2 regions of the Priestia sp. YIM B13551 genome follow, and region 2 is predicted to be linked to the other one. Evidence: riboswitches for the same ligand, from Rfam matches in the RefSeq annotation. Region 2 holds a riboswitch; the other holds the start of a gene.
The links. Region 2 has a riboswitch for thiamine pyrophosphate ahead of ACFX4N_RS18495 (acetylornithine deacetylase). Riboswitches for the same ligand answer to the same signal wherever they lie in the genome.
Positions count from the first base shown of each region.

Region 1: it holds a riboswitch for thiamine pyrophosphate, as region 2 does, so the genes downstream of both, tenA (thiaminase II) here and ACFX4N_RS18495 (acetylornithine deacetylase) in region 2, are expected to answer to the same signal.

Region 1 covers NZ_JBHZOX010000001.1:739,899-747,262, forward strand. Annotated here, with positions in the region: gene ACFX4N_RS03830 (sodium-dependent transporter) at 1-970, opposite strand, end outside; gene ACFX4N_RS03835 (hypothetical protein) at 1,146-1,328, opposite strand; gene ACFX4N_RS03840 (TspO/MBR family protein) at 1,632-2,378, opposite strand; TPP riboswitch at 2,605-2,703, shown strand; gene tenA (thiaminase II) at 2,799-3,488, shown strand; gene ACFX4N_RS03850 (aldehyde dehydrogenase) at 3,517-4,917, opposite strand; gene ACFX4N_RS03855 (ArsR/SmtB family transcription factor) at 4,931-5,233, opposite strand; partial or broken gene ACFX4N_RS03860 (SDR family NAD(P)-dependent oxidoreductase) at 5,246-6,024, opposite strand; gene ACFX4N_RS03865 (helix-turn-helix domain-containing protein) at 6,333-7,364, shown strand, end outside.
Region 2 covers NZ_JBHZOX010000003.1:286,556-293,919, reverse strand. Annotated here, with positions in the region: gene ACFX4N_RS18510 (ABC transporter permease) at 1-702, opposite strand, end outside; gene ACFX4N_RS18505 (ABC transporter ATP-binding protein) at 699-1,463, opposite strand; gene tenA (thiaminase II) at 1,456-2,127, opposite strand; gene ACFX4N_RS18495 (acetylornithine deacetylase) at 2,133-3,410, opposite strand; TPP riboswitch at 3,525-3,627, opposite strand; gene ACFX4N_RS18490 (MupG family TIM beta-alpha barrel fold protein) at 3,847-4,857, opposite strand; gene ACFX4N_RS18485 (PTS transporter subunit EIIC) at 4,854-6,215, opposite strand; gene ACFX4N_RS18480 (MurR/RpiR family transcriptional regulator) at 6,304-7,158, opposite strand; partial or broken gene ACFX4N_RS18475 (N-acetylmuramic acid 6-phosphate etherase) at 7,171-7,364, opposite strand, start outside.

The sequences.
Region 1 (7,364 bases), on a different contig from region 2:
CGATAATTTCCAGCAGTGAGAAAGCAGAGGTAAGCGTAGCGAATAGAAATAAAATTAAAAACAGTGCTAAAAAGACGGTACCAAACGGCATTTTCTCAAATACTGTTGGCAAGACCACAAACAAAAGTCCAGGTCCTTCAGTTGGCTTTAATCCAAATGAAAAAACGGCTGGAAAAATAGCCAAGCCCGCCAGCAGCGAAACAAACAAGTTCAAAATAGCAATAGTGCCAGCTGAACGCGTCAAGCTTACTTTTTTCCCTAAATAAGAGCTATATGTCACCATGCAGGATAATCCCACGCAAAGCGAGAAAAACGACTGACCGAGCGCATAGAGAACAGATGACCCTGTAATGGCTGAAAAATCTGGTTTCAAAAAGAACTTTACTCCGTCCATTGCTCCGTCTAATGTTAAAGAACGCACTACGATAATGATAAAACAAATAAATAACAGCGGCATCATGTATTTATTAGCACGCTCTATTCCTTTTTGTACGCCTTTTGAAATAACAAACACTGTAATTAATAAAAACAGCGCCTGTGCACCTAATACTACATAAGGCTGGCTAATGACGGCATTGAACAACGGGCCGTACTCTTTTCCGCTTAGCATACCGGTTACGCTCATAATCGTATATAAAATCACCCAGCCGCCAACGACGCTGTAAAAGGAAAGCAAAACGACACAGCTTAGTACTCCCAGCCTGCCAATCCATACCCAAGCGGATTTTGGAGCAATTGCCTTATAAGCACTAATCGCTTCTTTTCCCGTATGTCTTCCAATGATAAATTCTGCCAACAGAAGCGGCAATCCAATAAAAATCGTAAATAAAATAAACAACGCAAAAAACGCTCCACCGCCACTGGTTCCCGTTACGTATGGAAACTTCCATATCGCTCCTAGACCAATTGCTGCCCCAGCAGATGCTAAAATAAAACCGAGGCGTGAAGACCACTGATTTCCTTTACTCATATAATGTTACTCTCTCCTCTTCTAAACTCAAAACTCACCTGATTAGTACTGTACCATAAATGCAGAAGAAAATCATTCCCGTTTTACTTTTTTCTATAAAACGATATCTATATAGAATAGAAAAATGAAGAAGCAGCTGCTTCTTCATTTTAAGGTTGGTGTTTCTATTCAAAATTTATTCTCTGTACGATGATTCATCTCCCCGGTAGGCTTCTTGATTTGAAATTTCTTCAATATGCATATGCCCTTCTCTCTCTAAACGAAGGACCGTACGCTCTGCATCTTCATAACTCTCGCACGTCACTTGTTTATATTCCATATCATCTTTATCTGTGTAAGCGACTAAATATGTTTCCATTTTAACTCCTCCTAATACAACCTGTATGTAACGTATGTTGCCTTTTTCGTTTATTTCTAAACATATAGGCTCCAAACATAAAGCCTAGCATACTATAATAGCGGAACTTCAATTTAAAAAAGTTGAATTTTTCATTATGCACCGATGCAACATGGAGGTTACACTTATGACATTTATTTTATCATTCGTACCAATTGTTGTTCCTTTTGGTATTTTAATTAGCTTAATTGCTTTTACAGCTGCTTTTTTACAATCAAAAGAGCATCATAAAAAGCTCTAGCTTACAAAAGCTAGAGCTTCTTTTTAAAAACGTCTATAGCGTTTAATCAATCCCACAATAATGGCAATTGCTAATAAAACAACTGAAATGATGACAGTAATGACAATTGGCTGATTTCCACTTTGCTTCACTGCAATGGCAATATAAGCCCAAATAAAAACAAGCGGATAAACAGCGTCTCGGTTTTTTAATGTAAACATAATGCCCAGCGCAGCTCCTACCAGCAGCATAATAATCGTCCATGCTAACTCGCTCAGGCCAAGCAAATGCTGTATTCCATTTGCTTGAAATACGACAAACACATTGACAATAGTCGCAACAGAAATCCATCCAAGATAAAGCGAAATCGGCAGACGCATAAACCATGTCGTCATCCGAGAATGCTGAATAATGGAATATACAATCATTAATGTGCCTAGAATAAAGAGCATAACTAAAAGAGATAACTTATAGTAATCGTTTTGGAAAATAAAGATCCACGCACTATTTAACAAACAGTTTAGAAAAAACCAAATGCCGATACGTGCATATATTTCCTTTTGATCTTCTCTTGCAAAAAATTGGCGTATAACCCAAATGGTTAATAATAAATAAATAACGCCCCAGATAGCAAAGGCATAACCCGCTGGTGTAAACAACGTAGGAACTTGCGCAGAAGCTTCTCCCGTTGTTTTGCCTCCTATTGGAATGGCATTTGCTAAATAATTCACAAGCAGTGTAATAGCCAAGCCTACTGTATTTAATACAGCATACAAACGAAATTTCGCCATTTTGTTCTCTCCTTTCTTCTATTTATATGGGAGTGTTTCGGAGACGAAAACGGCTCTTCCCTTCATTAATACCTCTTCTTCCCTAAAAATATGCATTTTTAAACAAAAATGATTAAAAATAGCTTTAAGAAATTTCCTCTTTAAGAAAGAAAAGCGGTTAGCACACAATTTCCCATAACGCTTTCTATTTTTCAGAATATATGGTAAGTTAAACATAGATTAATAGGAAGTCCACTAGGGGTGCCCACCGGCTGAGACAAGTTTTCTTGATCCCTTTGAACCTGATCTGGCTCATACCAGCGTAGGAAAGTGGCAATGTTCAGTTTTTTACTGTCCTTTGCCACTCCGTTTATAAACGGAGTGTTTTTTATTTCCTTTATGTGCTTGTTTGTGACTTCCTCATATTAAAGGAGGATTTTGATGTCATTTTCATCTCAATTAAGACAAGAAGCAAACTATATTTACGAAGCCATTTTTAACCATCCTTTTATTAAAGGAATTGCTGAAGGAAACGTGCCAAAAGAAGCGCTTATTCACTACGTTTCTCAAGATTACGAATACTTAACAGCATTTGTTCGCATTTACGGCGCTGCTTTAACGAAATGCCGCACGCGTACCGAAATGGAAGCCTTTAATGCCGGCATTTCTACGGTATTACATAGTGAAGTACACCCTCACAATAATTTTTGTGAAGTAGCAGGCGTACGTTATGAAGACCTTCACACTGAGACGCTTTCACCGACGGCCAGCCACTACATTAACCATATGACAAGCGTTGCGCATACAGGCAGCTTAGCAGAAATCATTGCAGTGCTTCTTCCATGTCCATGGACGTACGTTGAAATTGGGCAGCGCATTACAGAACAAGTAAATCCATCTCCTTCTCATCCTTTTTATGAATGGATTCAGTTTTATAATAATGAAGAAATGAATGGCACAACACAATGGTTTTGTAACAAGCTCGATGAACTCGCCGAACAAGCGACTGAAGAAGAACGTAACCGTATGAAAGATCACTTCATCAAAAGCTGTGAACTCGAGTATTTATTTTGGGAAATGGCATATATCCAAGAAAAATGGCCGCTTTCTCAGCTTTCACTTTCAAAATAACGAAAAAGCCTCCTATCAGGAGGCTCTTTTATTTCAGTAATTTTTTGATCATTTTCAAGCTTTGTTTTTCCGAAGGATAGCGGAATGACAAATCAAACTTGGTTGTTTGAGACAGCATGCTTTTAAAATGAGTAAATGTCTGAAAGCTGTCTTTTCCATGATATTGACCCGTGCCGCTTTCTCCCACTCCGCCAAACGGTAAATATGGCGTAGCGATATGCATAAGCGTATCGTTTATACAGCCTCCTCCAAATGAAAGACGCTCCGTTATGGCGTTTTGCACATCTTCACTTTCTGTAAATAAGTAAAGAGCTAACGGCTTAGCTTTTTCTTGAACTTTATGAATGACTTCGTCTAGTGTTTCATATTCAATCATAGGAAGAATAGGCCCAAAGATTTCTTCTTGCATGACATCTGAGGTCCAGCTTACTTCACTTAACACCGTAGGTTCTATTGTTAGCGTGTTTTTATTGTACCCGCCTCCAACTATAGCATTTCCGTCTTTTAAAAACTCAACTAGCCGAGTAAAATGGCGCTCACTGACAATACGGCCATAGCGGTCGCTTTCAAGCGGATTACTACCGTAAAATTGAGAAATCGCTTCGCGAAGTTTCTCTACAAGCTGCGCTTTTACCTTTTTATGCACGAGCAAATAATCAGGAGCAACGCACGTTTGGCCTGCATTCATCCCTTTACCAAACATAATTCGCTTCGCTGCAAGATCTAGGTTTGCGTCTTCATGTACAATGCACGGACTTTTTCCGCCTAGCTCAAGCGTGACGGGAATAAGCTGCTTCCCTGCTTCTTGCATAATAATTTTCCCTACATTTACACTTCCCGTAAAGAAAATATAATCAACGGGCTGTTTTAAAAGCAGACTTGTAGTGTCTACAGCCCCTTCAACCACCGTCACAAATGCTGGGTCAAAAGCTTCAGCTAGTAATTCTTGTATAACGCGAGATACGCTAGGCGTTAATTCAGAAGGTTTTATAATCGCCGTGTTTCCAGCGGCAATCGCTCCTACTAAAGGAGACAGTGCTAATTGAAACGGATAGTTCCACGGAGCAATAATTAACGCGACTCCATACGGTTCAGGAACAATTTTCCCTTTAGAGCCCACATGTGTTAAAGCGGTTTTTACTTTTTTAGGCTTCATCCATTTTGCTAAATGTTTAAGCGTAAATCGAATTTCCTCTAGTAAAATCCCAATTTCCGACGTGTAGGCCTCTACTTCAGATTTATTTAAATCTTGTTTTAAAGCATCCATAATTCTCTGCTCGTTTTGTTTGACTGCGTCTCTTAGCTTATTCAGCGCTTGAATACGGCTGTTGATACTCTTTGTCTTTTGCGCATAGAAATACTGCTTTTGTGTAGAGACAATATGTTCAATGACCGTTTCATCTGTGATATAAAATCGCTCGTGGTTCATCTCTTTCATCTCCCTATAAACATTCGGCTTCAACTGTAGCAAGCAAGCTTTTTAATAGCTCAACTGCCTCACTTAAAGCTAGTGAATAATATCTCTGCGTCCCTTTTTGCTCAATTTGCACAAGCTTTTGATCGCGTAAAATTTTTAAATGATGAGAAATTGCCGGTCGTGATAGAGTAGACTCGTTTGCAATTTCATTAACGGTTAAAGGCTCTTTTTCGGCGAGCAGCAAAATAATATCTTGTCTTGCTGAATCACTTAGAGCCTGAAAAACAGGAATGCTGGCACGAAATAACTCGACTGCTTTTTCACTCATATATATTCTCCTTTATTTAATTTCTTGTGTTCTTCGGACAACGGATGTAAGCCACTTTCTTGGCACGAAGCGCGGGATGAACGTAGCAAGACGAAACTGTACTCCTGGTACGATAACCGTCTGCCCTTTCATAAATTTTTTATAGCCAACTTTCGTTACTGTTTCTACATCCATTGCACCGCTTTGAAAAAGCTTGGAGTTGCTTAGCTGGGCTCGGTCGCTAAAACCAGTTTTAGTTGGACCCGGGCATAGAGCACTTACCGTTACATTGGTACCTTTTAATTCATTTTCAAGGGCCTCTGTGAAAGATAACACGTACGCTTTCGTTGCGTAATATACCGTCATAAGCGGACCTGGCATAAATGCAGCAACAGATGCAATGTTTAAAATTTTTCCGCGATTTCTTTTGACCATATCCGGTAAAAATAATTTTGTTAAATGAGTTAATGCTCGAATATTTAAATCAATCATGTTTAACTCTTCATCTAAAGCTGTTTCAATAAATTTGCCGTATAGTCCAAAACCAGCATTGTTCACTAAATAATCAACGTGCATTTTTTTTTTTTAAGTTCTTCATATAATGACTGTATCTCTTCTTCTCTTGATAAATCCTTAACAACCGTTATCACTTCAATATTATAAGTAGATTTTAAATTCTCTCCAATCGCTGTTAGTTTATCAGCGCTTCTGGCAACTAAAATTACAGGATGCCCATCCTTTGCGAATTGATAAGCTAACTCTTTACCTATTCCTCCCGACGCACCGGTGATGAGCGCATAATGCTGTGACATAGTGTTCACTCCTTATGTTTATATGTTCAAGAACTTAAACATTTAAACTTATCTTATAGGATTCATTTTTTCCCGTCAACTGTTTTCTATACTCTCCTTTTCTTTTATGTTTTCCATTTTTGCCATTTGCGCATTTCTGTACATTTTTTTACAAAATATGCGTTTTCTTTACATAGAAGGCTAATGTCGTCTAGTTTTGACAACCTTTGTCACCTAGCAGGAAAACAAGTGAAGATATGGTGAATACAACATACAACAAATAATCCATTACATAGTTGGATGAAAATAGATAAGGGAGGAAATGAAAAATGATGGAGACATATACAATTAAAAAAGTAAGTGATCAATTAGAGGTAGAAAAGAAAACGCTAAAACAATGGGAAAAATTATTGGGCAGCTATTTAACAATTGAACGAGTAGATGGGGCTCGTGTCTATACAGAGGAACAAATTGAATTATTTAATGATATTAAACAGCTGTTTGATGAACAATGTACGTTAGATGAAGTCAAAGAATATGTTCAGCTGCTGATAAAGGAACAAGAAGAACAGGAGCATTTAGTGATGGAATCAGAGGCAGCGGTTTCAAAAGAAGAGGAACCAGCAAAGTTGAAAACTTCTAAAAAAGAAAACGTCATTGATTTTCAAGAACATTCCAATAAACAAATAAAGCAAGAAAAGAAAAAAGCTGCTGAAAAGCAGGAAAGCATTTCAGAAAATAAGCAAGAGAAGACCCCTCCTATACCTGAAGCACGATTAGCTACTGAAGAAGAAAAGCAGGCTATTTCTGCTTCTATTGAAGAGCCAAAACCAAACGACCTTGTTGTGAATGAAAAAGAACTGCTTCAAGGGGAATTAGTAGAAGCTGTTCGCCGCTATGAAGATGTGTTTGAGGTACTTGATACATTTAAAGCTGATTTGTTAAAAGAAATGCGAGAAGGTATGCGAAATGAAGTTCGCGAAGAAATTGTCGGAGAAGTAAAAAGAGAGCTTGAAAAAAGTGCTACCCAAACTGTAGAAATGGTGGAGTCGGTCGGGGCATACATTTCTGAGTCTTCAGAACGCAGCGCAAGAGATGTAGAAAATATGTCTAAAAAAATTATCCGTTCTAACGAAAAATCGTTTGATGAAGTCACTTCTTTGATTGAAGATTATTCAACAATCGCTGAAGAGAAAACCGAGGATATGCGCCTGTTCATGAAAGATGTCATGGAGAATGCGGATGAATCCTCTAAAGAAATGCAGTATTTATTAGACCGATTCTCAAGCAACTCCACCGTTGCGATGAATCAAGTAAAATTTATGGTTGAAAAATTAAATAATTCTTCAACTAATACGACA
Region 2 (7,364 bases):
TACTACAATAATAAAGAATAAAATACCAAGCGCGGATAAAATCACAATTGGTGCAAATACACCAGCTGCATCAAACTGTGTCATCATGCGACGACTGAAATATCCTAAGCCTGCTTGTGCACCTAACCATTCCCCAATGGCAGCACCTATTATACTAAAGGTAACCGCTACTTTGAGCCCTGAATAAAAATGAGGCAGTGCAGAAGGAATGTTCAACTTAAAGAAAATATCTTTTTTTGTTGCTCCCATCGTTAGCATGAGTTCTTTTAACTCTTTGTTTGTGGAACGAAGCCCGTCGAATGTGCTAACCGTAATAGGAAAAAAAGTAATTAATACGGTCACAATCACTTTGCTCCAAATGGAGTAGCCAAACCAGAGAACAAATACAGGAGCAATGGCAATGGTCGGGATCATTTGTGACGCAATAATAAGCGGATAGAAAGCACGCTCAATAAGCGGACTCCAATTCATCCACACGGCCAGCAGAACCCCTAGCACAACGGATATAAGCAGCCCAATTACGACAATAGATAACGTAGCTGGTAAATGCTTAAACAATAAATCCATTCGCAAATCCCAAAGCTTTGTTAAAATACCGGTGGGCGTTGGTAAAATAAACGGATAGTTTACAATGCGTGCTCCAATTTCCCAAGCAGCCAGTAAAATGACTACTAATATCACTGAAGCTCCGTACTTTTTCATGTGTTCACCTTCGATCTAAGCTGTTCAATTAAATAATCTTTCACGTCAAGCACACGCTGTTGATTCAAATCTTTTTGCGTTCGAGGTCTGCTAAGCGGCACTTGAATCTCTTCAAGATGACTTACCCGCTTGTCTGAAAAGATAAAAATACGATCTGATAAAAAAAGCGCTTCGTTTACGTCATGAGTGATAAATAAGATGGTGTGTTTACGCTTTTGCCATTGTTCAAGCAGCCATTCCTGCATCGATAGACGCGTAATGGCATCAAGCGCACTGAAAGGCTCATCCAAAAGCAGCACGTTAGAACCGCTTAATACCGTTCGCAGAAAAGAAACACGCTGCTTCATCCCTCCGGATAAATCACTTGGAAAACGGTTTTCATACCCTTTTAACCCAAACTCTTCGAGCAGCTGAGATACTTGCCTATGAGCACTTGCCTTTGACACATTGTGAAGCTCAAGAGGCAGTGCTGCATTGTCTAGAATCGTGCGCCACGGAAGAAGCAAATCTTGCTGCGGCATGTAGCCTACTTTTCCAAGACGTTTTTCGTAAGACTGTCCGTTAATCATGATATCGCCTTCACTCTGCTGTTCAAGACCTGTAATGAGACGAAACAACGTACTTTTTCCAGATCCGCTTGCTCCAACGATACTTACAAACTCGCCTTCTTTCACGTCTAAATTTAATGATTTTAAAATCGCTTGATCACCGTTTTTGTACGTAAAACTTACGTTTTGAAAAGATAACACAGACTTATTCATAAATTGGCCACATCGCTTCGTTATAAGCCATATCCCAGAACATATACTCAAAACGCGTTGTGTTTAAGAAAATTTCTTCGAGCTTTTCTAACTCCGCTTCTGATTTGTCTTCAGTAAGTGAGTCAAATAAGTTGATACACCACGTCGCTAGTTCTCCAAATTCTTCTGAGCTGTACATTTCAATCCACTCACGATAAAACTCATTGTTAGCTCCAGGCTTTTCACTGAGTTCTTTTCCTATTTCCCAGTAGCTCCACATACAAGGCAAAAGAGCCGCCACTAATTCAGCCAATGTTCCGCTTTGACCAACGTGCAGCATATAGTGTGTGTATGCAAGCGTTGTAGGAGATGGCTGCGCTTTTTCTAATTCTTTTTCGCTGATTTCAAATTTCTTGGCATACTCACGGTGCAGGCTCATTTCTTCGTTTAATGTAGAATCTAAAAGTGCAGCAAATTTCCCCATCGTTTGAACATCGGTAGCTTTCATGGCTCCAATCGCAAATAATTTAGCATAATCAATTAGGTAAAGATAATCTTGAATCATATAAAAGCGAAACTTCTCCTTTTCAAGCGTTCCGTCTCCCATCCCCTCTACAAAGGGATGATTATGATTTTGGCGCCAAATCGGCTGCAGCTTTTCATATAATCGTTCACTAAATTTCATGATGATCACTCCTTATGCGTATGCAGCCACGTATAAATGAACTGCACCATCACTTTTGTATATTGAATAAGCTGATTGATATCTAATTGTTCGTTCACAGCATGTGCATTTGCTAAATTCCCAGGACCGTAAATAGCTGCTGGAATACCCGCATCAGCTAGCCAACCGCCATCTGTTACGCTAGTTGACACATCAATTGGAGGCTTTTTCCCTTCAATTTGTTCGTGAGTATGTGCAAGCAGCTGCACTCCTGCATGACCTTCATCAATTTCTAATGACGGAAAGATTTCTCCTCTGTCTTCAATCATTGATGTGCCTCCCCATTCAAAGGTTGGCAGATTATCTTTTAACCATGGATCTGCTTTTGCAATAGCTAAAATGTATTCTTCCACTTCTTTTGATACTTGGTCGTATGATTCATTAGGATAATAGTGAACGGTGATCCACAGCCTGCATTCATCTGCAATAAACGCAGCATGCCTTCCGCCTTCGATTACTGCTGGGTTAATCGTGTTTGTTCCTGGCAAAAATCCTGGATAGCTCTTTGTAACAGCCCAGTGGCGCTCCAATTCTTGCAGCCCTCCGATCACTTTTGCCATCTTTTCGATAGCGCTCGCAGCTAACAGCCCTCCTCCAGCATGAATCATACTTCGGCGTGTACCGTCATGATAGGTTTTGCTGCTTTTTATCGTAATCCATCCTGTGATTACTCCGCCTTGACCTTGAATATGTAAATCACTCGTATCGGCTACAAGCGCAAAGTCAGCTGTATATCCTTTCTGACAGCATTGCAGCGTACCTGCTTCTCCCACTTCTTCTCCTACAACGGATTCAAAAATCAAGTCTCCCGGCAGTTCAATTCCTGCTTCCGTTAAAAGCTGCACTGCAAATAATGCTCCTGCCAAGCCGCCTTTCATATCAGCAACTCCGCGTCCGATTATCATATTGTCTTTTACCACAGCTTCAAACGGATTTGTCTCCCACTTTTCATTTTCTTGTACCTCAGCAACATCCATATGCCCGTTAATAATCAAGCTTTGATAGTCAGCTGATTTTTTCCCTTTTAACGTACCTACTACGATGGGATCGTTGGAATATAAGTCCCACATATCGATGGAAAAACCGCAGTTTTTAAGGAAATCCGCTACGTATAGCTGCGCTTCATGAGAATTTCGTGCAGGAGGCGCCGGCGTTTTATATGAAACAAGCGTTGTTAATAACTGGATTAGCTCCCCTTTGCGCTCCTCTACCTGTTTGACAAGCAAATCAATTGTTTCTTCCATGTATGACACCTTCCTTTATGCATAAAAAAACACTTCTTTCGCAGGAAAGAAGTGTTTTTGTTTATATACACAAAATTATTATAACGAGTTCGTAAGGAAATCCCATACAAAACATCCATTACAATACCTCTTTCCTACGCTAGTATTACCTAGTTCAGGTTATAAGGGTTAAGACTTCTCGTCTCTCTCAGCTTCGAAAGCACCCCTAGTGGTGTTGTATCTCTATGAAATTAAACTATTATCATATGTTTACCTTTAATAGTTTTATCATAGTAAAGCGGTTTATTCAATAGAAAGGTTCATGATTCAGCAATGAAAATAGTTTCCTTTTTAGTAAAATAAAAAGCACACACCTTTTTTAAGCAGTGTGTGCTCTTTACTTTTATAAGCTTACTAGTTAGCTATCGGCTTTTTTAAAAATACACGATTTTTCCATTTAGACAGTGACAAGCTCAAGTTTTCGCCCCGGTCTCACTAATGAAAGTAGCTCATGATCTTCCTCTATCACATACCCAATCACGTTAACATTAGCATTTGCAGGCAAATTCGTTTTAGCTATTTGAACCTCTCCTCTGTAGCGTCCGTAGCCATCATTGTCCATTGTAATTGCTCCGATTCTGCGTTCTACTGTACGAAATGGCGGCACTGGTTTTACAGATCGAGTATCAACCAACCGCAGAACGTCTCTTGATACATCCGGACGCACGCTGTACGTTCCCTCTATATGAAGTGAACGAATGCGCAGCGGAATAATGCGGTTTTCTTGATATCGAACTAAACGCTTTAATAAACTTGAACCGGCGTATGGATCTCCAATATAAACCTCCGTTACTCCGCATCCGTATAAATCTACTGCAGAGGTAAAAGGACATCTATTACGGTCTTTTTCTCTAGTAGGAAGACCTTGATAAACAGGGCCTCTTTTTTCGCCTTCTCCAGGAATATAAGCGCAGACTGGGATACGAAGTTCATTAAATAAATCTGTCTGCTGTTGAAAAAACGTTTCTTCAAGTCCTGTTTCAGGCCGCGGATAAAAATTATGCCATGCAAGCAGCTGATGATGATGAAGGCCTGCAGATAACAGCGATTCTATTTCTTCTTTGGATAACGTACTTGCATTAACAGCAATATAAAATTCATTCGCAAGCGAAAGAGTTTCTTTTACACTAAAGCCATCGTCTAGTCTAATACCCGATACGCCAAGTGAAGATAGCGTCATAAGGCTTTCAATACCTAAATGAACCGGCGTATGCTTGGATACGTCTGCATACACGCTTATTCCACAATCTCTAGCCACATGAAGCAATTCTTTTGCCCGTTCAGCCAAATCTCCTTTTTCTTCTGGAATGTGAAGCGAAGTGAATGCGCGTGTAACTCCGCATTCACTCGCTTCTATTAATCTTTTTTTGGCATCACTATCATTTAAATAAAACGAAATACCGATCATTCAAACTCCCTCGCCATTTCATCGTTAAATCCAAAGAAATAGGTACAAATAAACCCTGCTGCATAAGCAATAACTAATCCAAGTAAATAAAGAAGAATTTGATGCGCATGAACTAAAAACGTAAGCGGCAAACCGGATACCCCCACTGCTACAGTTGCAATATGGAAGTGCGCCTGAAACGCTCCTCCGATTCCGGCTCCAAGACAAGCGGTTAAAAATGGGCGCCCTAAAGGAAGTGTGACTCCAAAAATAAGCGGCTCTCCGATTCCCAGCAGACCTGAAGGAAGTGCCCCTCCAATTGCTCGCTTTAAACGTTTTTTCTTTGTTTTGATATAAATAGCAAAAGCTGCACCTACCTGACCGGCTCCGCCCATTGCTAGTATAGGAAGAAGCGGATCATCTCCAATTGAATTAATAAGCTCTAAATGAACAGGAGTAAGACCTTGATGCAGTCCTGTAATAACGAGCGGCAAAAACGTTGCTCCTAAAACAAAGCCTGCTACAACTCCTCCAACCTCTAGAACTCCTAAAAGACCTTTTGTGATTCCATCTGAAATTAAGCCTCCGATTGGCATGAATACTACATACGTAATAATGCCTGTAATTAACACCGTAACGGTTGGTGTAATAATAATATCCAGTGACTGAGGGACAAATTTACGTACTCGTTTTTCTACCACGGCCATAAAGATTGCTGCAAGCAACACGCCTATTAAGCCGCCACGCCCCGGCAAAAGAGCTTCACCAAAAAGTTTAATATCAGCTACGGCAGGATTAATGACTAAAATGCCTGCTAAGCCTCCTAGAGCCGGCGAACCACCAAATTCTTTTGCGGCATTAATACCTACTAAAATACCAAGATAGGCAAATAAACCGCTCCCGATAACGGTTAAAAGAATAGCAATCTGTGAATCTGCCGGAAGCCACTTCGCTTGAACAGCTGCTTTTGTCACTCCGGTGATAAGTCCGGATGCTACAAGAGCAGGTATTAACGGAATAAAAATACTCGCAATTCGGCGAAGCAAGAGCTTAAACGGAGTTGCATTTTTTTCTTTCAGCTCCGATTTCCGCTGAGCCGCACGATTTTCTAAATTAATACCGCCGGATTCATCAATTAACTTTCCAAATTCCTCTGTTACTTTGTTTACTTTTCCAGGACCAATAATGATTTGCAGCGTTTCTTCTTCAACTAATCCGAGCACGCCTTCAAGCTTTCGTATATCTGCCTTTTTTACAATTGAATCATCTTTTACAGTCACCCGCAGCCGAGTCATACAATGCGTATACGCTTCAATATTCGATGCTCCCCCAAGCATCTCCAAAATAACCTTTGCTAATTGATGATTATCTAAAGACATGTTAATCCCCCTTTGTATTTTCCTCTTAGATGGATACGGTACTGAGGAAACAGACCACAAAATCCCCTTTTTGTAATCGCTTTCTTTTTTATTTCTTAGTTTTCAAAAACTGAATGGCATCCCTTGTTTTATCAATATACTCAACCGTCTGGTCATACTGCTGCGCTGCAATACTTAAAAACAACACATCAATCACATAAAGCTGGGCTAAACGAGACGATGTAGCTGCGCTTCGAAACGGCGCTTCTTGAGAATAAGACGTATACAAACAAATATCAGCTAAAGACGAAACGGTAGACTGTCCGTATTTGGTTAAGCTAATCGTCTTTACTCCGCGATTTTTAGCTAAAGATAAGACGTTGCTTACTTCAGGAGTCTCCCCTGAAAAAGAGATGCCCACAACTACATCGTCTTTACTTGCATTTGCGATGAGTGTAGCTGCTAGATGGCTATCTGCAAAAGCCGTAGCATTTTTATTAATTCGAAGAAATTTTTGCTGCGCATCTATAGCAATAATATGTGAAGCACCGATTCCAAAAAAATGAATATTTTTGGCTTCAATCAGTGCCAAAACAGCCCGCTCTGCTTCTTTATAATTCACAAGCTCGGCCGTATCACTTAGACTTTGAATGCTGTTGCTTGCCGTTTTTTTGACAATAGATTGAATCGTTTCATTTGTTTCAATATCGCGGTATCCTTGCTCCGTATCTCTAGCTAAATCTCCGGCTACTCTTACCTTTAATTCTTGAAACCCGCTAACCCCGATAGATTTACACAAACGAATAACAGCAGCACTGCTAGCATTCGCTAGTCTACCTAATTCCCCAGCCGTACTGTTTACCACAGTATGCGGATTATTTAAAATATATTCAGCAATTTTCCTCTCCGAATCAGGAAGCTTTGCCACCGTGTTTTTAATCATTGTTAATCCGCCTGTTGACATCGTTTCTCTCCTTTATACGTAATGTTCAATCGCTTTTCTCACATAACCGCCCGCATCATTCAGTAACATCTTCGCGGTGTCGTAATTTTCATTTGTTTTGATCATAACCACTGCTGTTTTCACCTCATTATTTGCTTCTTCAAGCGTTTGATTTGCTTGTTCATAAGAAACACCTGTAATTTTACAAATAATACCTATCGCTCGTT